Regions from separate parts of the Pseudoalteromonas sp. Isolate3 genome, predicted to be linked through region 1. Evidence: predicted binding sites of a transcription regulator. Region 1 holds the regulator's gene; each other region holds the start of a gene.
The links. The regulator FliA, encoded in region 1, starts transcription of late flagellar genes. The targets are predictions, from matches to a motif close to CTAAAGNTNNNNNNNNNNNNGCCGATA.
Positions count from the first base shown of each region.

Region 2: a site for FliA is predicted at 5,647-5,673, ahead of L1D46_RS12085 (DUF5610 domain-containing protein). Genes of this name have one in related genera too.
Region 3: a site for FliA is predicted at 4,214-4,240, ahead of pomA (flagellar motor protein PomA). Genes of this name have one in related genera too.
Region 4: a site for FliA is predicted at 2,123-2,149, ahead of L1D46_RS09765 (flagellin). Genes of this name have one in related genera too.

Region 1 covers NZ_JAKEVN010000014.1:21,115-28,589, forward strand. The annotation lists gene L1D46_RS05065 (flagellar motor protein) at 1-708, opposite strand, end outside; gene L1D46_RS05070 (chemotaxis response regulator protein-glutamate methylesterase) at 701-1,864, opposite strand; gene L1D46_RS05075 (chemotaxis protein CheA) at 1,927-4,224, opposite strand; gene L1D46_RS05080 (protein phosphatase CheZ) at 4,240-5,007, opposite strand; gene cheY (chemotaxis response regulator CheY) at 5,025-5,408, opposite strand; gene L1D46_RS05090 (RNA polymerase sigma factor FliA) at 5,449-6,159, opposite strand; gene L1D46_RS05095 (MinD/ParA family protein) at 6,186-7,046, opposite strand; gene flhF (flagellar biosynthesis protein FlhF) at 7,039-7,475, opposite strand, start outside.
Region 2 covers NZ_JAKEVN010000055.1:17,081-24,555, forward strand. The annotation lists gene ccoG (cytochrome c oxidase accessory protein CcoG) at 145-1,575, shown strand; gene L1D46_RS12060 (serine/threonine protein kinase) at 1,641-2,615, shown strand; gene L1D46_RS12065 (thiol:disulfide interchange protein DsbA/DsbL) at 2,647-3,270, shown strand; gene L1D46_RS12070 (thiol:disulfide interchange protein DsbA/DsbL) at 3,289-3,927, shown strand; gene L1D46_RS12075 (DUF523 domain-containing protein) at 3,986-4,438, shown strand; gene trmA (tRNA (uridine(54)-C5)-methyltransferase TrmA) at 4,441-5,538, opposite strand; gene L1D46_RS12085 (DUF5610 domain-containing protein) at 5,703-6,818, shown strand; gene murI (glutamate racemase) at 6,885-7,475, shown strand, end outside.
Region 3 covers NZ_JAKEVN010000076.1:2,829-10,303, forward strand. The annotation lists gene L1D46_RS14175 (DNA topoisomerase III) at 1-1,778, opposite strand, end outside; gene L1D46_RS14180 (hypothetical protein) at 1,844-2,320, opposite strand; gene L1D46_RS14185 (flagellar motor protein MotB) at 2,456-3,379, opposite strand; gene pomA (flagellar motor protein PomA) at 3,383-4,150, opposite strand; gene xseB (exodeoxyribonuclease VII small subunit) at 4,423-4,665, shown strand; gene ispA ((2E,6E)-farnesyl diphosphate synthase) at 4,670-5,557, shown strand; gene dxs (1-deoxy-D-xylulose-5-phosphate synthase) at 5,647-7,475, shown strand, end outside.
Region 4 covers NZ_JAKEVN010000038.1:25,472-32,946, reverse strand. The annotation lists gene L1D46_RS09775 (flagellin) at 1-672, shown strand, start outside; gene L1D46_RS09770 (flagellin) at 1,101-2,087, shown strand; gene L1D46_RS09765 (flagellin) at 2,250-3,233, shown strand; gene L1D46_RS09760 (flagellar protein FlaG) at 3,323-3,742, shown strand; gene fliD (flagellar filament capping protein FliD) at 3,767-5,170, shown strand; gene fliS (flagellar export chaperone FliS) at 5,214-5,636, shown strand; gene L1D46_RS09745 (hypothetical protein) at 5,626-5,922, shown strand; gene L1D46_RS09740 (6-hydroxymethylpterin diphosphokinase MptE-like protein) at 5,930-7,475, shown strand, end outside.

The DNA.
Region 1 (7,475 bases):
ATTCAGTGGGCTTTCACCTTGCGAGATAGCAATAATGCCTTCAGCAAGTAATTCATGATACAGCATCTTTTGTTCAATTTGCTGCTTTAACTTATTGGCCATAGGTAAGAATAATAAATTAGCTAAACCTACACCGTAGATGGTAGCGATAAAAGCGGTGGCGACACCCGCACCCAATTTTTCAGGATCTGTTATAAATTGCATTGCCTGAATCAAACCAAGTACCGCACCTAAAATACCAATTGTTGGACTATAACCCCCCATCGCTTCATAAACTCGGCTAACCTCTAACAAGCGCTCTCGTTCAAGCATTAAGTCAATTTCAAGGGTATCTCTAAGCTTTTGCTCATCGATACCATCAACGAGTAGACTCAACCCTTTTGCCGCGTATGGGTCTGTATGAGTAAGTGCCTCAGATTCAAGCGCTAAGTAACCTTCTTGGCGTGCTTTGTGCGACCAGCGCTTTACTTGTTCGATAGCTGCATCAATATCATGATATGGCGGAAAGAACACCCAATGACTAATTTTGAGTGTTTTTGCAAAAACACTACCAGGGGTCTGGAGCATAACAGCCCCAAGCGTACCGCCAAGAACAATAATCAGCGCAGGTCCATTGAACAAAGCTGTGACAACGCCGCCTTCTAATGCATAACCAAATGCAATAGCACTAATTGCGATAATTAAGCCGAGAAAAGACAGCTTATCCACAGCCAGTCTCACGCGTTAGGCGGGCTGCAACATCTGTGAGCGCTAAGCTTTCACTAGCCAAACCAGCATTCGCAACGGCTTGTGGCATACCATACACTACACTGGTTTTTTCATCTTGCGCCCAAATGGTTGCACCGACTTGCTTAAGCATACGCGCTCCATCACGACCATCAGCACCCATACCCGTTAACACCACGGCTAGAACATCACCGCCATAGGTTTTTGCTGCACTCGCAAAGGTGACATCAACACTTGGCTTATAAGTAATACGTGGGCTATCATCTTCAAACACACGTAATGTACGAGAGCCGCTGCGCCCTTCAATCAACATTTGTTGACCACCTGGCGCTAAATAGGCTGTACCTGGCATTAAGCGGTCACCATTTTGCGCTTCTTTCACATTGATTCTGCATAAACCATTGAGGCGTGCTGCAAAAGCAGGAGTAAACGCAGCTGGCATATGTTGAATAAGCAAAATAGGATGCGGAAAGTTAGCAGGCAGCTGAGTTAAAATGGTCTGTAGCGCAACCGGCCCACCAGTTGATGTACCAATAGCAACCAACTGATATTGCTTGCCCGAAGCTCGAATTTTACTTGTACTCGATGACGATTCCGCAGGCGAACTAGCAGGAGCTGAACGGCTAAAGCTGCGATCAGGCTGAACAATACCGCTGCTAGTACTTGTAGCGCTACTGCCCCTTGGTGCAGGAGCCGGAGTTGGTCTCGAAATAGGTGCTGGGCGCGAAAAACGAGAGAGGCGACGACGACCAATTTCTTTTACTTTATTTTGTAAAAGCGCGATTGCATCTTCATTATTACGTGCAATGTCTTCGAATTTTTTCGGTAAAAAATCTAAAGCACCAGCATCAAGTGCATCGAGGGTTGCTGTTGCACCATCACGGGTGAGTGATGAGAACATTAAAATAGGAGTCGGTGTTGCTGCCATTATTTCTTTCACAGCACTAATGCCATCAAGAACTGGCATCTCAACATCCATAGTAATTACATCAGGTCTTAATTCACGGGTTTTATCTACCGCCTCACGACCATTAACGGCAAAACCAATTACCTGAATATTGCTGTCTTGCTCTAAAATTTCGCTCACTCTGCGGCGAAAAAAGCTTGAATCATCAACAACTAATACTTTGACTGCCATTGGCACTCTCTTGTTTTATATCATTTAAAGTGCAGCTAAACACTGCACTTTATTATTTATTATTAGCCAACGTAATGTTTAAGCATACTAGGTACATCGAGGATCAATGCAATCCCACCATCAGAAGTAATTGTCGCACCTGCCATTCCTGGCGTGCCTTGTAATAAGGCATCTAAAGGTTTGATAACCACCTCTTCTTGACCAATTAATGAGTCAACAACAAAGCCCACTTGTTTAGTACCTATTTGTACAATCACCACGTGACCTTCTGCTTTACGCTCTTGGCGGTTGGCACCTTTTACTAACCAATGTTGTAAATAGAAAAGCGGAATCGCTTTTTGACGAACTATTATTGTCAGTTGGCCATCAACTACGTTAGTTTTAGTTAAATCAAGGTGGAAAATTTCGCTTACGCCAGCAAGCGGTAGAGCAAAGGTTTGCTCACCTACAACAACCATTAGAGTTGGTAAAATAGCAAGCGTTAATGGCACCTTAATTTCTAGTGCAGTACCTACGCCCAATTCCGACTGGATGTTAACCGAACCATTTAACTGGGTTATTTTAGTTTTAACCACATCCATGCCGACACCGCGCCCTGAAATATCAGAGATCTCTTCTTTCGTTGAGAAACCAGGAGCAAATATTAGGTTGTATGCTTCTGTATCCGACAAACGGCTTGCTTGATCATGATCAATTACACCCTTGCTGATTGCGATTTTTTTCAGCTTATCAGCATCCATACCAGCACCATCATCACGAATGGTAAGCAGAATATGATCACCTTCTTGTGATGCTGAGAGCGTGACTGTACCTGTACGCGGTTTACCTGCAGCTTCACGCACATCTGGCATTTCAATACCATGGTCTACAGAGTTACGCACTAAGTGCACCAATGGATCAGCAAGTGCTTCAACAAGGTTTTTATCTAAATCGGTTTCTTCACCTACTAGCTGCAGATTAATATCTTTTTTCAAGCTACGAGCTAAGTCACGAACTACGCGTGGGAAACGACCAAATACTTTCTTAATTGGCTGCATCCGGGTTTTCATTACCGCACCTTGTAAGTCTGCGGTTACCACGTCTAGGTTCGAGATGGCTTTACCCATTGACTCACTGTTGCTGTTATTCGCAAGACTTACCAAGCGGTTACGAACCAATACAAGCTCACCAACCATGTTCATGATTTCGTCAAGACGTTTGGTATCAACACGAACCGTTGTTTCTGCCTGTGGAGGCGGAGCCTTTTTCGGTGCCGCTGAAGCTGCTGGCGCTTTTGCAGGAGCTGGAGCAGGTTTACTAGCTGCAGCTGCAGGTTTCGGTGCAGGTGCAGGTGCCGGTTTAGAAGCTGCAGGCTGAGCAGGTTTTGCTGGTTCAGCTTTTGGTGGCTCAGGTGCTTTTTCCGCGGTTGAACTTTCCAATGATTGAGGAGCTGTGCCTTTGCCATGTAACTCGTCAAGAAGTGCCTCAAACTCATCATCACTAATTTCATCGTCTGAATCGCTGCTTGCTGCCTCCTCAGTTGGGGTGGCAGAGGCTGGCTCAATAGAACTTGTAGCTTCAGGCTTGGCAGTATTATCTTGTTTTACTTCCCCAAAATTACCAACACCGTGCAATTCATCTAATAAACTATCAAATTCATCATCGGTAATATCATCACTGTCACTGCTATTTGACTCAGGAGCAGATGCTGCTGGTCCTTGGCCTTTTCCATGCAGCTCATCTAACAGGCTTTCGAATTCATCTTCAGTGATTTCGTCAATATTTTGAGACTCAGCGCTGCTATCAGCAAGACCGCCGCCATCAAATAACATATCGAACGCAAATGGGTCATCTTCATCGATGTTGTCTGTTGCTGTATCTGCTGTGACTTCAGGCGTATCAACAACAACCTCTTCAACTGCTGGTTCTTCAGGTGCAACTGCAACGTCCTCTGCTACAGATAAATCTTCACCTGCAAGCTCTTCTGCAGTAGGCGGCTGACTTAATTTATGAAGGACTTCTAATAGGGCTGGATCTGCAGGCTCTGGTTGTTCGCGATTTTGAATCGTGGCGAACATTTCATTAATAGTATCAAGGGCTTGTAATATTACGTCCATTAGCTCAGGCGTAACAGTGCGTACACCTTGGCGTAATAAATCGAAAACATTCTCTGCGCCATGACAAGCATCAACAAGTTCAGTCATACTTAAGAAACCTGCACCACCTTTAACAGTGTGGAAGCCCCTAAAAATGGCGTTTAATAGATCTTTGTCTTCTGGGTTGTTTTCAAGCTCAACTAATTGCTCCGACAATAGCTCTAAGATTTCTCCTGCTTCAACAAGGAAATCCTGTAATATATCTTCATCGACTTCAAAGCTCATGCAGCTACTCTCCTCTTAGAAGCCCAGACTTGATAATAGATCATCGACTTCATCTTGTCCTGAAACAACATCATCGCGAGACTCTTTATCAATAATCGGCCCTTCAGGACCTGCTAGTGTGTCACTTGGTGCAGGTGCTTTTTCTATGGCCTGTTTTTCTTGTTGTTGATGACCATCTTCTTGACTGCCAAACACAGTTAAGAGATTAATTAAACTGTCTTCTACTTCTCGCACTAGTTCAATGACACGACGAATAACTTGTCCAGTTAAATCTTGATAATCCTGCGCCATCAGCACATTGGTCATCAAGCCTTGAAGCTCATCGGTTTTTGTGTGCGAGTTATTCATGAACTTATCTAGGCTATGACATAACGATTTAAATTCACCGAGTTCAATTTCTCGGTTCATTAAACGATCCCAAGTAGGCTTAATTGCAGCAATTTCATCAGCAAGTTGTTGCGCTATCGGTAAACTTGCTTCAACTGCATCCATAGTTTTATTGGCGGCACTTTCTGTCATTTCCATAACATAATTTAAGCGCTGCTTAGCATCTGGGATAGCGTCGGTAGTTAAATCAGCGAGACGAGTATCTAGGTCAAAGTTTTTTAACGCTTCATGAAGTTGACGCGTCAATTTACCGACTTCAGCAAACAACTCTGATTGCTCTTTTGACGCAGCATCAAGAATTAGCTTATCAGCTTTTTCTTGTTCACCATTTTCAAGATACTCAACAAGTTGACGAGCTTGCTCTAAACTTATTTGAGGCGCAGCAAGTGCTGACATAAGCCTCTCCCCTTAGATTAACCTAAACGTTCAAACACTTTTTCCAATTTGGTTTTAAGTGTCGCAGCAGTGAATGGTTTAACGATATAGCCATTAACACCTGCTTGAGCAGCAGCAACAATTTGTTCTTTTTTCGCTTCAGCTGTCACCATTAACACAGGAATATGCTTAAGGCTATCATCAGCACGAATTGCGCGTAACAAATCAATACCTTGCATACCAGGCATGTTCCAATCTGTTACAACAAAATCAAATTCTTGATTTTGTAGCATTGGCAATGCTGTTGAACCGTCGTCAGCTTCCTGCACATTGGTAAAACCTAAATCCCTTAATAGATTTTTAATGATACGTCTCATTGTAGAAAAATCATCAACAACAAGAATTTTCATGTTTTTATCCAAAACATCCTCCGGTGAGGTTTGAACCTTTATTTACTTACTACTAATTAATCCAGTCATTGATTTTTGCTTTGAGCTTAATCATCGCCTGACCATGTATTTGACTCACACGCGACTCGCTAACATCGAGTATGTGTCCTATTTCTTTTAAGTTCATTTCGTCGTTGTAGTACAAAGACAAAACGAGAGCATCTCTTTCTGGTAACGATTGGATAGCCGTTAATAGAGACTGGTTAAACCGCTCATTTTTAACGTTATTAAACGGTTTGTCTAGTCCTAAATCCTGACCTACTGGTGTGATGACATCTTCATCCACGCCTAAGTCTTCAATACCTAATACTTTACTAGAATTTACATCATGTAGAATATGATGGTACTCATCCAGTGTAATATCAAGTTTTTCAGCTACTTCAGTGTCTTTTGGTTCACGATTTAACGTGCTCTCTAATTCGGCAATGGTTTCTGCCACTAGGCGGGCATTTCGGTGAACTGAACGTGGAGCCCAGTCACCTCGGCGAATTTCATCCAGCATAGCACCACGAATACGAATACCTGCGAAGGTTTCAAAACTAGCACCTTTGCTAGCATCAAAGTTTTTTGACGCTTCAATCAGGCCTATCATGCCTGATTGAATTAAATCATCGAGTTGCACACTGGCAGGTAAACGAGCAATTAGATGGCACGCCACTTTTTTCACTAAAGAGGCATGTTTTTCAACAATCGCATTTAAATTTTGTGCTGATTGATATCCCATCGCTTTATTCACCGATGTTGTCATAGTTAGCCGTTTACTAGTTTTTCAATAAAAAATTCTAAATGGCCAGACGGTTGATTAGGGATCGGCCATTTAACTGCTTTTGTTGCTAATGTTTTAAACGCCACCGCTGCTGGTGAATTCGGGAATAATTCAACGATTACTTTTTGACGGCGCGTAGACTTACGCATGTTCTCGTCATAAGGAATGGTTGCTACTAACTCCATCGAAACATCTAAAAAACGATCCGTTACTTTTGAAAGTTTAGCAAATAATTCTTGCCCTTCACGCAAACTGCGCACCATATTGGCAACAATTTTAAATTTATATACGCCATGCTCACGGCTAAGTACTTTTATAAGTGCGTAAGCATCAGTAATTGAGGTGGGTTCATCACATACAACTACAACAACGTCTTGGGCTGCACGAGAAAAGCTTAATACCATGTCTGAAATACCTGCGGCGGTATCAACAATTAAAATATCAAACTCAGTGTTTAACTCGCTAAATGCACGTATAAGACCTGCATGCTCAGATGGCGATAATTCAACCATACTTTGAGAACCAGACGTTGCTGGTACAATTTTGATTCCTGCAGGGCCTTCGACGAGAATTTCATCAAGCTCACACTCGCCCGACAAAACATGAGATAAGTTACGTTCAACACGAAGGCCAAGCATCACGTCACAGTTTGCCAAACCTAAATCGGCATCTAATACTAATACACGATTTCCTTGCTGGCCTAATGCGATTGCGGTGTTGAGTGAGACGTTGGTTTTACCCACTCCACCTTTACCGCCAGTAACAGCGATAACTTTAACGCCACTATTATTATTTTGATTCATTTTGCGCAGGCCGCTTGCTTGATCTAATACTGTGTTAATCATACATCCCTACTGTGTTCGACGCTACTGCTTGACGTCTTGAATGTTGTGCTTTTGCTCGTTTTAAATACAATTGTTCAGCTTTTTTCACTAGTTTTTCAGCATTCGCTACGCGAATATCCTCAGGAACGCGCTGACCGTTAGTAAGATACCCTATTGGCAGACGATTTTGAATCGCTATGCTAATAATCTCACCTAAACTTAAAGATTCATCCAATTTAGTGAAGATACAGCCACTTAGGTGAACCTTTTTAAAGTGTCTTACGGTTTCTTGCAACACATTTATCTGCGCTGTAGCACTTAATACTAAATAACTACGAATATCAACACGCTGATTACGCATTAAGGTGTTTAATTGTTCAGTTAAGCGTAAATCTCGTTGGCTCATACCCGCAGTGTCTATTAATACTAGACGCTTATTACGTAAATGGT
Region 2 (7,475 bases), on a different contig from region 1:
ATTGAGTATAATGCTTTATAGATTTGAAGTTTCAGAAATCTTTGAACGTAATGAGATGTATTCTGATTTGCCTAAGAGCTTAGAGAACCATCTGCTATAAACATATGTTTGAATGTTATTTCCTAGTGGCGTTGAGGAATTTTAATGGATAAACAGATTAAGGTTAAAAATATCCCAACGGAAGTGAAAATCCAGAAACCGGAAAATGCTTCCCTCGATGATAGATTTAATCCACGCAACCGTATTTATGTTCGAGCTGTAACTGGCTTACATCAATTGCTCAGACAGCGAATTGGTTTTGTCGGTATGCTTGCGTTTATGTTACTACCTTGGATTAACTTCCACGGCCAACAAGCTGTATTGTTCGATTTGGTAGGGCAAAAGTTTAACATTTTTGGCTTAACGCTTTGGCCACAAGACCTGACAATCCTTGCCTTTATTTTAATGTTGGCGGCTTTTGCTCTTTTCTTGGTAACTACTTTCTATGGTCGGGTTTGGTGCGGTTATACCTGTCCACAAACCGTTTGGACCTTTATTTTCATTTGGTTTGAAGAAAAGTTTGAAGGTAGCGCTAATCAGCGTAAGAAACTTGATCAACGCCCGATGGATTTTGATAAGTTTTGGCGAAAAAGTGCTAAACACGGAAGTTGGTGGTTATTCTCACTTTATACCGCATTTACCTTTGTTGGTTATTTTACGCCTATCCGCCAACTATTACCTGATCTGTTTACTCTTGATGCAACAGCATATTCATATATTTGCTTAGCCGTATTTGCGGTGTGTACCTATGGTAACGCGGGTTGGATGCGCGAAATTATGTGTTTACACATTTGCCCATACTCTCGCTTTCAATCAGCTATGTTCGATAAAGATACCTTCACAGTAAGCTATGATGAAGCGCGTGGTGAGAGCCGTGGTCCACGTTCACGCAAACAAGATCCAAAAGAACTTGGTTTAGGTGACTGTATTGACTGTAACTTGTGTGTTCAGGTTTGCCCGACGGGGATCGATATTCGTAATGGTTTACAATACGAATGTATAAATTGTGGTGCGTGTATCGATGCATGTGATGGGGTGATGGATAAAATGAATTACCCTCGCGGACTTATTTCCTATACCACAGAGCGTAATTTAGAAACACCAGATAACAAAACCCATGCACTTCGTCCTAAGTTAATTGGCTATCTCGTCATCTTAGTGCTGCTAACTGGCGCGCTGGTGGCGAACATTGCAATGCGTAAACCTATGGACTTAGATATTATTCGTGACCGTAATCAGTTATACCGTGTTGACTTTAATGGTTTAGTTGAAAATACCTATACATTAAAGGTTATCAATAAAGCGCAACATGAGCAGACATTTAATATTCGTGTCGAAGGGCTTGATAACTTTGAGTACATAGGCAAACAAACATTCACTGTGCCTTCTGGTGAATCATACAATGTACCACTGTCATTGGTTGTTGACCCTTATGATTTGAAAAAGCCAATGACAAAGTTTGAGTTTATACTTTCTGTCGATGGTGAGCCTGATGTGCAGATTTCACAGCCGAGTAACTTCTTTAAGGCACGATAATTAAGTACACTGAGTAAATGAATAAAAAGCGGGATTTTCCCGCTTTTTTTATATGATGAGACATTATGAGTAAATTTAGTTTTGTTGACCTTACACCCGATTCAATTTTAGATGCAGTTGAAAGTATCGGTGTCTATGCTGAATCAGGACTGCTGGCATTAAATAGCTACGAGAACCGTGTTTATCAATTTAAAGCAGAAGATGGCCAACGATATGTTGTTAAGTTTTACCGACCAGAACGCTGGAGTAAGGCGCAAATCTTAGAAGAGCATGCGTTTGCATTTGAACTTGCTGAGGCCGAAGTGCCGGTTGTTGCGCCTGTTATTATCGAAGGGCAAAGCTTGTTTGAGCATAATGGCTATTTGTTTACGTTATTCCCTAGTGTGGGTGGCCGCATTTTTGAAGTTGATAATTTAGATCAACTCGATGTGCTTGGCCGTTTAATTGGTCGAATGCACCAGGTAGCAAAAGCAAAGCCATTTGAACATAGGCCTGTGATCAGTTGCGAAGAATATCTTCAGACAGCTAAAGTTCAGTTACAGGCAAGTAACTTGGTGCCAATGACATTAGAGAACGCTTTCTATACAATTTTAGATTTGGTAATCAAAGAAACCACACAACAGTATAAAAATGTTGAAACTATCCGCCTGCACGGTGACTGCCATGCTGGTAATATATTGTGGTCTGGTGATGCATTGATGTTCGTTGATTTGGATGACAGCCGACAAGGACCTGCCATTCAGGACCTTTGGATGATGCTCAGTGGCGATCGTAACAACCAACTGTTACAGTTAGACACTTTAGTGGCTGCCTATGAAGAATTTTGTGACTTCGATCACAGCCAATTAAAACTGATAGAACCACTCAGAGCGATGAGAATGGTGCATTACATGGGGTGGTTGGCAAAAAGATGGGATGATCCAGCATTCCCACGGAACTTTTCATGGTTTGCTGAAGACAAATACTGGGAGCAGCAAATACTAGCGTTAAAAGAACAGCTTGCAGCGCTACAGGAAGCACCATTAAAATTATTACCATAAATTTTTAAAAGCTAATAAAGACGAGAAAATAATGTTTAAAAAATTAAAGTTAAGTCTACTCATTTTATGTTTACCTTTTGCAGCCCTTGCTGCTGATTTTGAAGCAGGTAATCAATATGAAGTTTTAAAAGTTGAGAAAAGTGCAACACCGCAAGTAACCGAGTTCTTTTCGTTTTATTGCCCACACTGTTTTCAGTTTGAGCCTGTAGCAAAAGCATTAACTGCAAGTCTTCCTGAAGGTACCGAGTTTGTAAAAAGCCATGTTAACTTTTTAGGTGGTGTATCTAAGCAAACACAAAGTAATTTAAGCTATGCCTACTTAATTGCTAAGCAACATGGCAAAGCAGAGCAAGTTGCTGACCAAATTTTTAATAGCATCCACAGACAACGCGCTTTACTTAAAGACATGAAAGACGTTAAAGCATTACTTGCGACCAATGGTATTAGCAACGATGTGTTTGATGCTGAAATTGCAAGCATGCCAGTGATTAGTGCTGAAAAAGCGATGCAAGATAAACAGCAAAAATATTCTGACATGGGTGCGTTAACAGGTGTGCCTACTTTTATCGTAAATGATAAATATAAAATCAATTTAAATACCATCAAAAGCCAGCAGATGCTTGATGAGTTAGTCGAATTCTTATTAAAACAATAATTTTGGAGTAAAGAAGTAATGATCAAGTTAGTAAAAGCTGTATTAATGGCTGCCACGCTAGGTTTAGCGGCAAATGCCTCAGCTGCTCAATATGAAGAAGGTAAGCATTATGAAACGATTGATGCACGCGCTTCTAAAAAGCCTGAAGTAAAAGAGTTCTTCTCATTCTACTGCCCACACTGTAATAACTTCGAGCCAGTAGTGAAAGAGCTTAAAACACTTCTTAAAGAGGGCGTAAAGTTCAAAAAGAGTCATGTTGATTTTTCAGGTCCTCGTGACCCAGAGATTCAAACCATCTTAGCGCAAGGTTATGCGACGGCTAATGTGTTACCACAGAAAGACGCGTTAGTAGCCGCTGTGTTTAATCATATTCACGGTAAGCGTGCACGTATTAACGAACTAGCTGATATGAAAGACATCTTCGTTTCACAAGGTGTATCGGCTGAAGATTTTGATAAGTACTACAACAGCTTCTCTGTACGTACTATGGCGTCTAAAATGAAACGCGACCAAGAATACTACCAACAAAAAGGTGCTTTAAAAGGCGTTCCAACTTTTATTGTTAATGGTAAATATCGCGTGATTATAGGTGCGGATTCAGGTATTAGCGATGCAAAGAGCATGGCAGACTTAATTAATTACCTAGCTGATAAATAAGTTTAGTTTAATTAAAATTAAAGCTCCGCACGCGGAGCTTTTTTTATTGGTAAAGCAAATGCAAAAAATACTAGTTTCAAGCTGTTTGTTAGGAAACCCTGTTCGTTATGACGGGCAATCGCAAAACTTACTTCATCCTGGCTTAGAAACTCTAAAACAGCAGGGAAGGCTAGTTGTATTCTGCCCCGAAGTAGCTGGTGGCTTACCTACACCAAGGCCGCCAGCAGAAATTAAATTGGGAAGAGTACTCACCAAAGATGCGCAAGATGTCACAGTGCAATTTGCTTATGGTGCAGAACAAGCTCTTAAACTTTGCCAAAAGCAAGGTATTCGTTATGCCTTGTTAAAAGAATCAAGCCCGTCATGTGGTCGCAATACGATTTACGATGGTAGTCATTCTGGAAGGAAAATTTCAGGGATGGGGTTAACTGCAAAGCTGTTAACTGACAACAATATAGAAGTGTTTAGTGAGCAGCAGTTGCCAGCACTATTTAAAGCGCTGACAGACTAATTTTATTTACGCTGTAAAAACACACCTGATTCGATGTGGTGGGTGTAAGGGAATTGATCGAAAATAGCAAAACGCTTTACTGCATGGGTTTTGCATAAGTGGTCAAGGTCACGCTCTAGGGTATCTGGATTACACGAGATATAAATAATATTGTCGTAGTTCGCAACTAGGTCACAAGTCAGTGTATCCATGCCAGCACGTGGTGGGTCCACCAAGATTGTTTGGCAGTTATAGCTTTTCAGATCAATGCCATCCAAACGAGAGAAAGTGCGCTCGCCTTTCATTGCTTGAGTGAACTCTTCACTCGACATACGAATGATATCTAAGTTTTCAACCTTGTTCTGCGCGATATTGTATTGTGCAGAGTAAACCGATGATTTTGAAATCTCAGTCGCTAATACGCGGTCGAATGAATCTGCAAGAGCAATGGAGAAATTACCATTCCCGCAATATAACTCCAGTAAGTCATTGCTAAGTGGTTGGCAAAGCGCTTGTGCCCACTCTAGCATCTTGATGTTCACTTTCGCATTAGGTTGAGTAAAGCTATTTTCGACTTGTTGATAGATAAGCTCTTTACCGTTTACGTTTAAACGCTCAATAACGAAATCATTACCAATCACTTCTTTTTGCTTGCGAGCACGGCCAATAAAATCAATTTTAAACTGTGTGCTAAGTTTTGCTTTAAGCTCTTTAATAGCTAGTAGCCACTGCTCATCTAATTGTTTGTGGTATAACAAACTAACTAGAATCTCGCCACTTAAGCTTGAAAGATAATCGATTTGAAACAGCTTGCGACGCAGAACTTCATTGTCTTTTAAGTTTTCGATCATGGCTTGCATGACTTCACCCACTAAAGGCGCTGCAGGGTCAAACTCGTCAACACGGATCTTTTCTTTAGTTTGCTGATCAAACATGATGTGAAAAAGGTCTTCACCTTCATGCCAGACACGAAACTCTGCACGTTGGCGGTAATGAATAGGGTCAGAGCCAAACACTTCTAATTTTTCGACCCCAAAACGTCGAAACTGTGAGGTGATGCGCTGCTCTTTCTCACTCAATTGTGCATCATATTGAGTTGTATCAATTTTTATAACCGCCATGGCTGATTACCTTTTATCTCTTAGCTTTATAACGGCGCTATTGTAGGGAGCGCTGAGGATTTGTCTAGTTTTGTTATTTATTTTAGTGTCGTTTTTTTATACAAAAAACTTAAGTTCTGTGGTTTTTGGCCGATAATGAGTTAACCATAACATGGAGTCGGATCATGAAAATTGGCAACCTAGGCTATATGCCTAATACAAATGTGAATAAATACAATGGCAAACAGGCATTGCAGCAGCCTACTATTCAAAATCGTCAAGATAGTTACCAGCAACGAGGCCGAGAGCTGGCTGCTAAAGTTCTTGATGATAAACTTGCTGAGGCACTAGGTTTACCTAAAGCCGAAGAGAAAAAAGATAAACCACTGTTCGACTTTGAAGAGATCGTTAAAAACGTTCTCGACTTTGTTGGCGGTGCGCTTCGCAAAGCAAAAGCAGATGGTGCTGATGATGAAAAGCTCAAAGGTATGCTTGGTGATGCACGAAAAGGTGTACAAATGGGCATCGACGATGCTTATGATGAGCTAAAAGGGTCAGGTATTCTTAATGATGACATCGAAGAGGGTATCGAAAAGTCTAAAGAAGGTATCTATAAAGGTATTGATGAATTAGAAGAAGACTTGTTCAATCCTAAACCAAATTCGGTTTCAGTAAGCCAGGCCCAATACGTTAGTTTAAGTAATAATGCAGAATACACTTTCACTACTGCTGAAGGTGATGAAGTGAGTATTAGCTTTGCTGATGCATACGAAAGTAAGTCAGCAAGCGGCTATAGCAAAAATGGCGATAACGAAGCGTTTGTCAGTGAATCTTCTCAATCACGAGACTTATCATTCTCGATGACAGTCAATGGTGATTTAAATGAGCAAGAGCAGCAAGCTATCAATGAATTGATGGAAGACTTGCAGAGTGTTAGCGAAACATTCTTCTCTGGTTCATTAGAAGATGCCTTTGAACAAGCTAAAGAGTTGAACTTAGGTAACGAGCAACTCGTTGGCTTTACCATGGATCTGAAACAAACAAAAACAGTTGCTGCTATAAAAGGGTATGAAGAATATAAACCATCCCCTGAAAAAGAAGTCGCTGATAAAATAGCGCCATTTAATGACGATTTGAAACAAGCGTTCAATAAAGCGGGTGAGTTAGGTTTGCAAAATGAACTTGCTGGTATCTTACAATGGTTAAACCAAGATAAAGAAGAAGTAAGCAAGCTGGTGGATTATACCAAAGCAATGTTTGAACAAATGAATAAACTACGTTCGGCAACTGAAGAAGCTTAACCCTTTCTTTATTTTTACATAGCTGCATGGCAAACTGCTGGCCTTTGATGATCCGAGGTAAGCAGTTTGTCAGTTCATATAATGGTGTTTGATTCTGGTATAGGTGGGACAACCGTACTTGAGCAGATCCAAGCACTGATCCCAGATGCTGATTATAGCTATTTTATGGATAATGCTTTATTGCCATATGGCGCGCAAAGCCAGCAAACGATCATAACCCGCCTTTTTGCGCTACTACAGTTTATCGAAATAGAAAAATTACACGTAGATATCCTAGTAATTGCGTGTAACACCGCCTCTACATCTGCATTAGAAACTATTCGCCCGTATACAAATATAGAAGTAGTTGGTGTTGTGCCTGCGATAAAGCCAGCAAGCGCTTTAAGCAATAGCAAACATATTGGTTTGTTGGCAACGCCATCGACGACCAAGAGCCACTATACTGCAAACTTAATTAGTACTTATAGCCAAGGCACTCAAGTCAGTTTATATGGTTCAACTGAGCTGGTGGAAATAGCAGAAACACTGTTTCATACGCAGACACTCAATAAAGAAAAACTTGAAAAAGAATTGTGTGGTCTAGCTATCGCAGAAGATATAGATGTATTGGTACTTGGCTGTACACACTTTCCATTATTAGCAAATGCGATTAATGAC
Region 3 (7,475 bases), on a different contig from region 1:
GGCGTTAAAAATTGCTGATAACTCATATGCTGTTCAGCTATATTCCCTAATGATGCTTCCCACTTAGCAGTTAAGTCAGGGCTAGCAAGCTGCTCAGGTAAAGTGCTAATAAGCGCTTTACCTGTTGCCGTAGCTAAAATATTTTTACCCTGACGCTCTAAAAAGCGGCGCTTAAATAAAAGCTCGAGAATACCTGCCCGTGTAGCCTCAGTACCTAGTCCATCAGTTTCTTTAAGGATCTTTTTAATCTCAGGGTCTTTCACATAGCGGCTGATGCCTGTCATAGCACTTAATAAGGTAGCATCAGTAAAATGTGCTGGCGGTGTCGTCATTTTGTCTACCACTTCACCTTGATTGCAATGCAGCTGCTGACCTTTTTCAAGAGCAGGTAAGGTTTGCTTATCTTTTAACTCTGTTTTGCCCATTAATGTTTTGAAGCCTAAGCTAACATCTTGCTTAGCAGCGGCTTTAAAAAGTCCACCAGCAATCTCGACTGTTACTTTGGTTTCGTTAAAGACATAGTCAGAATAAAACTGGATTAAATAATGACGACAGATCAACCGATAGATTTTTTGTTCATCACTATTTAATGATGCTGAGCGAAGTTGTTTTTCGGTAGGAACAATAGCGTGGTGTGCCGCAACTTTGCTGTCATTAAAACATTTACTCCGCTTGCTGGTGTCAGCTTGCTTGCAAGCTTCACTTGCTTGGCCTTCATTATTAGCAATAGCAGCAATAATACTCGCTGCATCTTTATGATGCTCTTTTGGTAAATAGCGATTATCTGAACGAGGATAAGTAATTAACTTATGACGCTCATACAAGCTTTGGCAGGTATCTAACACCTTTTGTGCAGGCATTGAAAACGCTTTTGCCGCATCGATTTGTAAAGCTGATAAATTATAAGGTAACGGTGCTTGTTGTTTTTTTTGTTTTTGCTCAAGGTCAACCACTTTAGCTGGTTGATTAGTTATACGTGATACAACATTTTCAGCAAGCCCTCTATGTAATACTCTCCCCTCCTCATCTTGATAAGGTTCGCATGCTTTACTTGGTTGCCACTTAGCTGAAAATGTTTGCTGCTGCTCAGTTTCAAGATGAGCTAATACTTCGTAAAAAGGTTTCGCTACAAAGTTAGCTATTTCATTATCACGATTTACAACAAGACCTAAAATAGGTGTTTGAACACGACCTACAGATAACACATTACCAAACCCTGCTTTTTGCCCAGCAAGCGTATAAGCCCGAGTTAAATTCATGCCAAATAACCAATCAGCACGTGAGCGAGCTAATGCAGACACACTCAAGGGAATAAAATCGCGATTCGACTTTAAATTATTAAGTGCTTTTTTAACTGCACTTAAGTTTAAATCGCTTATTAATAGTCGTTGAATTTGCTGTTTTTTGGCTTTGCTCAGTTTGACCTGCTCGATCACTTCATCAACCAATAGCTGGCCTTCACGGTCAGGGTCGCCAGCATGAACGATTACGCTTGCCTGCTTAATAAGCTTTTTTAATACGGTGAGTTGTTTGCGTGTTTTTGCTTTAGGTTTTAATTGCCATTGCTCAGGCACAATAGGTAAATGCTCGAATCGCCACTTTTTAAAACTTGTGTCGTAATCATCTGGCTCGGCTTGTTCAAGTAAATGCCCTATACACCAAGAGACACAATCACCATTACCAAGCTCTATATAACCATCCTGTTTTTTATGAGGTTTAGGCAGTGCATCCGCAATGGCTCGCGCCAATGACGGTTTTTCGGCAATGTAAAGTTTCATAACGCAACACTAATACTGTTTTTATAAACAGTATTCTAGCACAGGAATTTTAACTTAGGAATGGCTTACGCCTGCTGCCGGCGTCGGGTGAAAAGGTAAATAAGAGGTAGATAACACACAACCACTGTACCAACATTGATTAAAGGTAACAGGGTTTTATACATATAGGTGCTGTACGATAAGTCCCAAAGATGACGATCGACTAAACGAAACAACTGTAATATGGGAGCCATTATAACGACCAGTTGCCCTAAAGCACTTTGCCATAAATAGACTTTGTCTTTAATCCCCAAGTAGGCAATTAAAGCCATCCAAGCAATATCATTAAAAGCCCACACAACATAGCGCCACACATAAATATCATCAAATGCTTTTAGAGCAGAATAAATAAGAGTTCCGAACAAGAAGAAGGCTGCCGTGATAACAGCAAAGTAAAGTGCGGGCCAATCTTTACGAAGATAAAATACAAAAATAGCCGGGCTCAGAATGAACACCCAGCTATGATCTAATGTCACAATGACAGAATCAATCCAATGAGGCAAAGTTACTCACCTTGCGTTTTACCATCATCATTGTCATCGCCACCGCCGCCATTACCTGGCATATAGCTGTACTTATCAACTTTTTTCATTTTTATACTCCATTACATGTGTTAATGAAGTTTCACTTTAATTGATTTATTGTCTTACATCAATAGGGTCAGATTCGTGAGCTTTACCTTGCATGATAGATATTTCGACACGACGATTCCGCTTGCGATCTTCATCAGTCACATTCGGTACAAGAGGCCTAGTTTCTGCGTGACCTACAACCATCATACGAGATTTATCAAAACCAGGGGCTTTTTCCATTTCGCTTGCAACGGCAACTGCACGTTTTGAAGATAAATCCCAATTATTAGTATAAAGCTCATTTGATACTTGGAAGTCGTCAGTATGTCCTGACACGGTTATTTCACCCGGCACATCTTTTAATAGTGTCGCAATATCACGAATAATAGGCTTAAACTTAGGCTGTAAAAAGGCGCTGCCAGATGGGAATGAGCCATTCTCACGGATGCGAATAATAATTTGTTGACCTAATGACTCAAGTTCAATCGCACCATCCATAATTTGCTGTTCAAGCTGCTGGGCAATTTTCTTCACAAGCTCATTAGTCTGTTCTTGGTCAGCCGCAGAAATTGACTGCTCCAATGCTTGTTGCTGAGCCGTGCTTTGCGATTCACCACCACGCTTATTACCACGTTGCTCTTGACGACCACCGGCAGAGCTTTCATCACCAGCTTGAAACTCAAGCATTTGCTGAGTCATTTCTACAGTTTGTTGTTGAATCGTTTCGATAGGGGTAGGTTCAGGTTTACCAGGGGTAAACTCCATTGCTATTACCGAGGTCCCTTTTGGAATATCTTTTACTTCAATTTTGTTTTGCACACCAAATGCAAACTTCATTGAACCAGCAATTTGCTTAAACTTCAGTACATCCATTTCCGAGAAAGCAAGTAAGAGTACAAAGAAGCACATTAATAATGACATTAAATCTGCGAAGGTTCCCATCCAGGCTGGTAAACCTGGTGGTGGACATTTGCACTCTTGATCGGACATGCCCTACTCCTCGGTATCAACTTTACGTTTTGATTCAGCTAGGTAATTTTTCAATATACCTTCAATGACTTTCGGATTTTGGCCATCTTGAATACCTAGTACTGCATCGAGAATTAAGCGTTGGTTAAGAGCTTCTTCATCTTTACGTAGTTCTAGCTTTACCTGAATAGGAATTGCTACAACGTTTGCTAAGAAAGCACCATATAATGTTGTTAAAAGTGCAACCGCCATCGCAGGGCCGATTGCTTTCGGGTCATCCATGTTTGATAGCATAGCAACCAGACCTATTAGCGTACCGATCATACCCATCGCAGGGGCAATATCAGCAAGTGACTTGAATAAGCCTGCGCCAAGTTCATGACGATTAGCGGTGAGAGAAATATCTTTTTGCAGCGTGGCACGAACAACATCAGCATCATGACCATCCACTAACATATCCACCCCTTTACGCATAAAACCGTTGGGGATTTCGGCTTCTTCTAATGCTAGAAAACCACCTTTACGTGCTGAGTCAGCTAATTCTACTGCTTTTTCAATTAATTCTTCTGGAGATTCGATTTTGAACATAAAGGCTTTAGCAGCCACTTTACCTATGCCCAAAAATTGCCCCATGGTGAAATTCGATAACACGATAAAAATCGAACCACCAAATACAATGACCACCGAAGGCGTGTTGTAAAACATTGCAACTTGGCCGTCACTACTTAACACCATCGACATAGCAATTAAGCCTATGGCACCAAGAATACCTATTATGGTTGCTAAATCCACATACCCCTCCAGAGGAACAATTACACGACACCCTCAGGCATCAAATTTTTATTATTAACTGCTTATCGGCAAGCAATTGAAATACTTAAATCATTAAATGAATTAATTATATTTTAATGTAAGATTTTTAAGCTACAAGTTTAAGCTGTATGTAAAAGCGTAAAAATAACATATTGAAAATGGATTATGCGTAAAAAAACACATCATTCTTTGACCTAGTTTAGCATTCCCCCTAAAATTGGCCTCACTTTCTAACAGCTATCGAGGCCACAATGGCAACAAAGAAACCAGAAAACTTAAGCTTTGAAGAAGCGCTGGATGAATTATCTCAAATAGTTGCACAAATGGAGCAAGGTGAATTGTCTTTAGAACAATCACTAAAACAATTTGAACGTGGTATTGCGCTGGCGAATGCTTCATCTGGTAAGTTGCAACAAGCCGAACAAAAAGTTGCCATCTTAATGGGTAACGATAGCCAAGCTCCTCTTAGCAATTTTGATTCAAACTTGGACTAATTAAGTGCAACTAAAAGAACAATTACAACGCGCTCGAGAAGACGTTGAGGCACATTTAAATCGCTATTTCGCACAGCCACTTAATACCGAAAAGAACATTAAAGAAGCTACTCATTATGGTGTTTTAAATGGTGGTAAGCGCTTACGTCCTTACCTTGTATATGCGACGGGCCGAATGATGGGTGCTAACAAGGCCGATCTCGATATTCTTGCTGCTGCCATTGAATGTATTCATAGCTACTCATTAGTCCATGATGACCTACCTGCAATGGATGACGATGACTTAAGACGTGGTCGTCCCACCTGTCATATTGTCTATGGTGAAGCGCAAGCAATACTCGCAGGTGATGCATTACAAACACTGGCATTTGATTTAATCGCCAACCACCGATTTTCAGTTCCTGCGAGCCAGCAGGTAAAAATGATAGCCTCGTTAAGCAAAGCCTCAGGTATTGAAGGTATGGTAGGTGGACAGGCACTGGATATAGAAGCGACTGATAAAGAAATTAGCGTGTCTCAGCTAGCGCGTATTCATCAGTTAAAAACGGGCGCCTTACTAAACTGTGCAATTACACTTGGTGCATTAAGTGCTAATAGCTGCGATGAACATACTCTAAAGCAGTTGAACTTATTCGGCCAAGCAATAGGTCTGGCTTTTCAGGTACAAGACGATATCCTAGATGTAGAAGCTGATACTGAAACATTAGGTAAGCCACAAGGTTCAGATATTGCCGCCAATAAAGCAACTTACCCTGCTTTATTGGGAATGGCAGGTGCAAAGCAAAAAGCACAAGACTTACTAGCTCAAGCTCATCAAGCTCTTGAGGCAATTGATTACGACACCAGCGAACTGGCAAGCCTTGCTAGCTATATCGTTGAACGTAATTATTAATGCCTAAAAAAGAAAGACAAAATAACTAAAAAATCAGAGCAGCAATGGGCTATAATGCACTCTGGTTAGCGAAGGATGTATATAAAATCATGACACTTGATAGTAGCAAGTATCCATTATTAAGTTTGGTTGACGAACCAGCACAACTGCGTGATTTAGCGCAAGACAAGTTACCTGCGTTTAGTAAAGAGTTACGCGAATACCTACTTAACTCAGTTTCGCAAAGTAGTGGTCATTTAGCATCAGGTTTAGGCACTGTTGAACTAACGGTTGCGCTTCATTATGTTTATAACACGCCTGAAGATCGTTTAGTATGGGACGTGGGTCATCAAGCATACCCACACAAAATCTTAACTGGTCGTCGTGACCAAATGCATACTATTCGTCAAAAAGACGGCTTACACCCTTTCCCATTCCGTGAAGAAAGCCCTTACGACACCTTCAGTGTAGGTCATTCGAGCACTTCAATTTCGGCTGCACTAGGTATGGCCATCGCTGCTGAAAAAGAAGGTAAAGATCGTAAAACAGTTGCTGTTATTGGAGATGGTGCGATTACTGCAGGTATGGCATTTGAAGCGATGAACCACATGGGTGATGTAAACCCTAATGTGCTAATTATCTTAAATGATAATGAAATGTCGATCTCTGAAAACGTGGGTGCACTAAACAATCACTTTGCACGTATTTTGTCTGGTAGCTTCTACACCAATATTCGTGAAGGTAGCAAAAAACTTCTTTCAGGCTTACCACCTGTGAAAGAGCTTGCCAGCCGAATGGAAGAACATTTAAAAGGTATGGTCATTCCAGGTACTTTCTTTGAAGAGTTAGGCCTAAATTACATCGGCCCAATCGATGGTCATGATGTTAATATGTTGGTCGATACCTTACGTAACATGCGTAACCTTAAAGGTCCGCAATTACTGCATATCAAAACACAAAAAGGTAAAGGTTATAAACCTGCTGAAGCGGATCCAATTGGCTACCATGGCGTACCAAAATTTGATCCTAGCATGTCTAAATTACCAAAATCAAAACCTGGCGCGGCTACATTTTCTAATGTATTTGGTGACTGGTTATGCGATATGGCAGCACAAGACGACAAGCTGATGGCAATTACCCCAGCGATGCGTGAAGGTTCTGGCATGGTGCGCTTTTCTAAAGAGTACCCTGCGCAATACTTTGATGTAGCTATTGCTGAACAACATGCTGTAACGCTTGCAGCTGGCCTTGCCTGTGAAGGCTTAAAACCTGTTGTTGCTATTTATTCAAGTTTTTTGCAACGCGCTTACGACCAACTTATCCACGATGTGGCATTACAAAACTTACCTGTTTTATTTGCTATTGACCGTGCAGGAATTGTAGGTGCAGATGGTGAAACTCACCAAGGAGCCTATGACTTGAGCTTTATGCGCTGTATTCCTAACATGATTATCATGGCACCAAGCGATACTAATGAGTGCCGCCAAATGTTGTATACAGGTTACCAATGCAATCAACCTGTTGCTGTTCGTTACCCTCGAGGTAGTGCGGGTAATTGTGACGTTGAATCGACAATGAGCGCGATTGAAATTGGTAAAGCGCGTAGCATCAAGCTAGGTAGCAAATTGGCAATCTTGTCGTTTGGTACGCTATTAGAGAACGCCAAAGTAGTCGCCGATGAACTTAACGCAACAGTGATTGATATGCGCTTTATTAAGCCTCTTGATACTGATGCTATTAGCGAATTACTAGCTAGCCATGATGTGATTGTTACCTTAGAAGACAACGCCATTGCGGGCGGTGCAGGTTCTGCTGTGAATGAGCACCTAGCTGCAATTAAGGCTAACGTGTCTATCTTAAACTTAGGTATTCCAGATGAATTCATTAAGCATGGCACGCAAGATGAAATGCACGCCGAAATGGGCTTAGATGCTAATGG
Region 4 (7,475 bases), on a different contig from region 1:
ACTGATGAAGACCGCCTAGCGATTCAAGAAGAAATTCAATCGCTTTCAAAAGAAGTAAACCGTGTAGCCAAAGATACGACTTTCGGTGGTCAGAATTTATTGGATGGAACCTATGATGCTGAATTCCAAGTCGGTGCTGATGCAGTACAAACGATTGGCTTCAGTATGAAGGATGTGGGTACAGATACAACACAAGCTGATGGCAGTGGTTATTCGATTGCAGCAAATAATGGATTTACATTGTCAGGTATTGCAGGCATTGCGAGTGCTTTGACTGATAAAGGCTACGGCGATATAGCTGCTGGAATAAGTTCATTGACTAATGCTGCCGCATCGTCAATTGCCTTTGCGGACGTATTTAAGGCTGATAGTATAAGTGTTTCGTCACAAGCTAATGCACAAAAAGTGTTTGCGGGTATGGATTCACTAATCGCTGTAGTTGATAAAAAACGTGCTGAGCTTGGTGCAGTACAAAACCGTTTTCAATCAACAATTCGTAACCAATCGAATATTTCAGAGAACTTAAGTGCAGCTCAGTCTCGAATCAAAGATACTGATTTTGCGCAAGAGACAGCGAACTTAACTAAGATGCAAATCTTACAACAAGCTAGCCAAACAATCTTGAGTCAAGCTAACCAACGTCCTCAAGCTGCATTAAGCTTACTAGGTTAATAGTTGGGGGGTTGAGTTAAAGTGAAGTCAAAACTTTGACTTAAAAGAAAAGCGCCTTTGTCTAATGGGGTATTAACAAAGGCGCTAAGATAGGATTGTAAAGCGGAGGCGCTCAAAATCCTGACAGTAGTGTTCTAACATTTGTAAGAACATAAAATGTGAAGCACAAATTATGCCATAGTTTGTGAAAAAGAACCCACTCTTAAACTTATCTCTTCCAAGGCTCCTATTAGGAGCCTTTTCTCATTCTTAAGTGTTTAGTTAATAGTTGGCCTATTAATTGCTCTAATTCTTTTAAGTTAATCAACTAATCAGCAAAGTGGCAGTTTTTTGCCCTAGGCGACTTAGAATTGCCGTTGTAAGGGTCACTTTGTCAAGTTCACTTTTAAAAAGTGGCTTTACTTTGACAGATAAGAAGAGAGTAAATTATGGCTTTATATGTAAATACTAACGTGAGTGCACTAAACGCACAAAGACAACTAGATAGAACCAGTGGTGATTTAGATACCTCGTTTAAGCGTCTTTCATCAGGCCTACGTATTAACAGCGCGGCTGATGATGCTGCCGGTTTACAAATTTCTGACCGCTTGCAATCACAAATTCTTGGTCTAAATCAGGGTAACCGAAATGCCAATGACGGTATTTCACTTGCGCAAACTGCTGAAGGTGCGCTTGATGAAATTACCTCAAGTTTTCAGCGTATTAGAACTTTATCACAACAAGCCGCGAATGGGTCGAATACGGATGAAGATCGCTTAGCAATTCAAGAAGAGATTCGTCAGCTTTCAGAGGAAGTCAATCGTATAGCTTCAGACACAACGTTTGGTGGTCAGAATTTACTAGATGGGACTTACTCTGCTAGTTTTCAAGTTGGTGCGGATGCAGTACAAACTATTGGCTTCAGTATGAAGGATGTGGGTACAGATACAACACAAGCTGATGGCAGTGGTTATTCGATTGCAGCAAATAATGGATTTACATTGTCAGGTATTGCAGGCATTGCGAGTGCTTTGACTGATAAAGGCTACGGTGATTTAGCTGCAGGAATAAGTTCAATGACTGGAGCTGATGCATCGTCAATTACTTTTGCAGATGTATTTAAGGCTGATAGTATCAGCGTTTCATCACAAGCTAATGCACAAAAAGTATTTGCAGGCATGGACTCGTTAATCGCTATAGTTGATAAAAAGCGCGCTGAATTAGGTGCGGTACAAAATCGTTTCCAATCAACTATTCGTAACCAAGCGAATATTTCTGAAAACTTAAGCGCTGCAAAATCACGTATTAAAGATGCTGACTTTGCAGCTGAAACAGCTCAATTGACTAAAAATCAAATTTTACAACAAGCAAGCCAAACAATTTTAGGTCAAGCAAATCAACGACCTCAAGCGGCTCTAAGCTTGTTACAAGGCTAAAATTTAAAAATTAGTCAAAAAATTTACAAATAAAGCTAAAGCTTTCGCTTTATCAGACGATAAACGAGTTAGAGAACTATCTTTCTAGGACTCTATGTCGGTTAGATAGCAGGGTAGGGGTATCCCGCTGTTTAACTATAAAATGATAAAGCGGAGGCTAATATGGCTTTATATGTAAACACTAATGTGAGTTCTTTGAACGCACAGCGCCAGTTAATGAAATCTGGCAATTCACTCGATACATCGTTTCAACGCCTTTCATCAGGTTTACGCATTAACAGTGCGAAAGACGATGCGGCCGGTATGCAAATTGCTAACCGTTTAACAAGTCAAGTTAATGGTTTAAATCAAGGCAATCGAAATGCAAACGATGGTATTTCACTTGCACAAACAGCTGAAGGTGCGCTTGACGAAGTAACGTCTATGTTCCAACGTATTCGCACACTTGCACAACAAGCATCAAACGGCTCAAATACAGATGAAGACCGTTTAGCTCTTCAAGAAGAGATTCAGTCGCTTTCTAAGGAAGTAAATCGTGTAGCCAAAGATACCACTTTTGGTGGTCAGAGTCTTCTGGATGGCACTTACGATGCAAAATTCCAAGTAGGTTCAGATGCAGTACAAACCATTGGCTTTAGTATGAAAGACGTTGGGACAGATACAACACAGGCTGATGGCAGTGGTTATTCGATTGCAGCTAATAATGGTTTTACATTGTCAGGTATTGCAGGCATTGCGAGTGCTTTGACAGAAAAAGGCTACGGCGATATAGCTGCTGGAATAAGTTCATTGACTAATGCTGCCGCATCGTCAATTGCCTTTGCGGACGTATTTAAGGCTGATAGTATAAGTGTTTCGTCACAAGCTAATGCACAAAAAGTGTTTGCGGGTATGGATTCACTAATCGCTGTAGTTGATAAAAAACGTGCTGAGCTTGGTGCAGTACAGAACAGGTTTCAATCAACAATTCGTAACCAATCGAATATTGCTGAAAACCTAAGTGCTGCGAAATCACGTATCCAAGATACAGACTTCGCGCAAGAAACAGCGAACTTAACTAAGATGCAAATCTTACAACAAGCTAGCCAATCAATTTTAAGTCAAGCAAATCAACGTCCTCAGGTAGCTCTGTCGCTACTTGGTTAATATACTTGATTTATAAGCCACTTTGGACATAGGTATTTTTTACTGAAGTGGCTTATACTCTTTAAGAGTGAAAATTTTGAGGTGTTACGATGATAGATCTTAATTCAACACAAAGGTCTAATGAGAACCTTACTAGTGGCAGTAATTCTGTAAATTTAAAAGCCGAAATAGATGACATTAAAGCAAGTAAAGGCACAGAAATTGCTAGAAGGGAAGCTGTCGATATTAAGATGGCAACCAAAGCGGAGCAAAAAGACAAAAAAGATCTTATTGCCGAAGTAAAACAAAATTTAGACAAGCTTAATAGCTATATCCCAGTTACATCAACAAATTTAATTTTTGAATTTGATGAAAAAGGGGAACCACCTATTATAAAAGTTCTTGATAGAGAAAACGATGAAGTTATTCGGGAGATCCCAACAGAAGAATTTCGTGAAGTGGCTAAAGCTTTAGAAGAGTTTGCCGATAAATTAACCAATAAAGGTTTGTTGTTCGATAGAACTGCATAAAGTTTAGTATTTAGGAGTATTACAATGGCATTAATTACATCAGCAGGGGTTGGCTCTGGACTTGATCTAGAAAGCATAATCAGTGCGACACTATCAGCTGAGAATACCCCTAAACTACAAGCTTTTGCAGAAAAAGAAGAGTCCTTGCAGGTTGAACTCTCTTCGTTGGGTGAAGTTAAATCAGCTATGTCAAAGCTTCAGGATACTATCGAAAAGCTTGCTGATATTGATAATTTTAACAAGCGTATTGCGAATATTAAGCAACCGACTAGTGATGATGGCGATCTGATATCAGTAACACCAACATCTGATATTTCACCAGGGGACTTCAATATTGAAGTGGTTGAACTTGCGCAGGGTAGTCGGGCGACATCTAATGCTGGGCTATTTACCTCAACAGATGATGTTGTTACAGCTTCTGGTGGTACTTTGTCTTTCGCCGCGGGTGATAAAAGCTTTGACTTATCTCTGGATGCGGGAGCAACGCTTGCTGACTTACGTGATGCGATTAATGATTCAGATGATAACTTTGGTGTTACAGCGAATATCATTAACACGGGGACAGAATCAAAGTTAGTCCTTACATCAAATGTATCAGGTACAGGTAATGATTTAGTTATTACCAACGATACTGCGGAACTTGATAATGTATCAACACTTGCTAACGATGGTGTGACTGCAGGCGGGATTGCAATTGCAGCAGGTGATGAAGCTAAAAGTGCAGAAATTAAAGTGGATGGTATTTCAATTGTTAATGATACCAATACTTTTAAAGATGCTGTACAAGACATGACAATTGTTGCAAAGCGACAAAGTGTTGACGGTGAAACGGCAAAGTTATCTGTGGATGTAGACACTGAAAGTGTTACCAAGCTAGTTGATGAGTTTATCGCGAACTATAATAATCTAATAGGTCAAATTGGCTTGCAAACTCGTGTTGGTAAACCTTTGAATGCTGATTCGACTATACGCTCATTTGATTCACAACTAATCAATGCACTCTCAACCCCCCTTACTGACGCAGGTCCTTTTTCGAGTATTTTTGATATTGGCCTAGGAGTTGACAAAGAGGGATACCTAGAAAAGTCTAGCTTAGTCCGTAGTTTAAATGAAGCTATGGATGAAAACTATGATGATATTGGCAAGGCTTTTGCTGGTGAAAATGGGATAGCAAAACAGTTAGAATCACTTTTTGACAATTACTTAGACTCTAAAGGAATCATGAACCAACGAGAAACTAATTTAAATTCTCAACTTGATGACTTAGAAGATGACGTTATAAACCATGAATATAGAATGGAAGAGTTAGAAGCAAGGCTTCGTCAGCAATATGCTGGCTTAGACGTGCTGTTAGCGCAAATGCAATCGACTCAAACTTACTTAAGTGCACAGTTATCAAGTTTACCTGGTTTTACAAAGTCTAAATAAAGTTGAAGAAAGTTTTAAATTGATAAATTAATGGGTGAATTATATGTACAACGCAAAAGTTAAAAATTATCAAAAAGAGGCCCTCAAAACACGAGTTGCTGGTGCAGACCGTTATGAGATTATTCAAATGTTGATGGCGGGTGCATTAGAAAAAATGGTGCTATCAAAAGTAGCTATTGAGAAAAAGCATTTAGAAGCTAAAAGTGAGCATTTATCAAAAGCATCTGCAATCCTGGAGGCTCTTCGAGGGTGTTTAGACTTTGAGGTGGGTGGTGAAGTGACAGAAAACTTATATGCTTTATACTCATATATGATAGACCGTTTATTAGATGCAAGTATTAAAAATGATCCTGAAATCGTTTCTGAAGTGTCTAACTTACTGAAAGAAATAAAATCTGCATGGGATGCTATACCTGCCGAAATCCGTAATCAAACTTTTGCTGAAAATAGCGCCCATGCAAGCTAAGCTTAATGAACTTTTACTTCAAATTGAAAAAATTGAAGAGCAATTAGAAGCTAATGAATTCGATGAAACGTCAAAAGAATTAAACTCTTTTCAATCATCGCTGGAAAAAACTTTCTCCAACTCTGAAAAAATCTGCGTTAATCAGTATCCTGTATTAGAAAATATTCAAAACAGAGTTAATGAAATTACCAACAAACTTATAAAGTTACAGTCACAAAAAAGACAAGATATAAGTAAATTAATAAAAAATAAAAAGAAAGTTGGTTTATACAATCAAATCAAGTAGGTACTACATGACCTCTCCATATGATATCAAGTCACAAATAGATGAGCTACAAGAAAAACTTACAGAAGTTCAAGCACATGAATTAAGAGAGCAGCAATTTGCGCTAGAAGCGAATGAGCGTTTTGAGAAAAATTGGGTTTGTTTACAAAAGTATTACCCAGAAATAGTCGAAGCTCTTTCAAACTATGAATTAAAAGAAGATTTTTGTATTCATGTGACGAAGTCTGGACACGGTAATTTTGTGCCGAATGGCTTTTCAACTCCTTTATACTCTCAAGATCCAATCAAGCAGGCCAAGGAGCAGGTACAAAAGCAAACTCACAATCCAGCATTTAGTCTAACAGATTACACAGGTTACCCTGATAATGAAGTGGATACCCGCCTTCATTCCAGTTATATGGCAAAGCTTGGCCGTCATATGAGAAAAGTTCGAGATTATCAAAAAAGTAAACTAACCAAATTACCAGATACATTTCCTTCAGGTATCATTTTTGGTATTGGGCTGGGTTATCATGTAACTGAGTTGCTTAAAGAGACTACGTTTGATTATTTGTTTTTGATAGAGCCCGATTTTGAGCAGTTTTATGCAAGTTTATTTTGTACTGATTGGTATCAACTTATTGAAAAAATAGATAAACAAGGCAATTGTTTATTTTTTCATTTAGGAGTTGATAAGAATAACTTTATTAATGATCTTGAACATCTTGTAGAAGAAGTTGGTGCCTTCTCTGCAGTAAGAAGTTTTTGTTTTCAGCATACACCAGATAGCAAAATAAATGAGCTAATATCAGATTGGGGTAGGGAGTATTTTCGATTTCAAATGGGGCATGGCTTTTTTAATGATGCAATCACGGGGTTAGCCCATTCAATTTCGCATTTAGAGAAAGATCAAAGCTTCTTAACAAATAAGAAGCGTTTACCTGAGCCTTTATTAGAATTACCTGTTTTTGTGGTTGGTAATGGTCCTTCTCTCGATGAGGCGATAGATTACTTGATAGACAATCAAAATAAGGGGATTGTGGTAGCTGCAGGTTCGGCATTAGCTTCGTTAGAGAAGGTTGGTGTTCAGGCAGACTTTCATGTTTTAGTCGAAAGACCTTATGCAAATTATAAAATTGTTGAAGATTCATTACCTAAAGAAGTTTATCAAAAGGTAAATTTACTAGCAGTTAATATGGTTCATCCAGCTACAAATGACTTATACAAATGGACCGGTCTTGCACTTAAGGGCAATGAAGCTGGCAGTGACTTAATAAATTCCTTAATGTTAGTTAAAAATGAGAAAATGTTACCATATATTCCATATTGTAACCCGCTTGTAGCAAATACAGCATTATCATTTTTTCTGAACTTTGGGTTTAAAAATGTTTATTTATTCGGTGTAGATAATGGTAGTTTTCCATCAGGTAAACATCACAGTACACACAGTTTTTACAAGAAGTCAGAAAGTGATCAAGAGGGGATAGCTTGTGCTCCTGTTACTCAAAGTAAATTAAAAGGGAATTTAGGAAATAGTTTCGTTTTCACGAATGATCTTTATAAAATTTCACGTA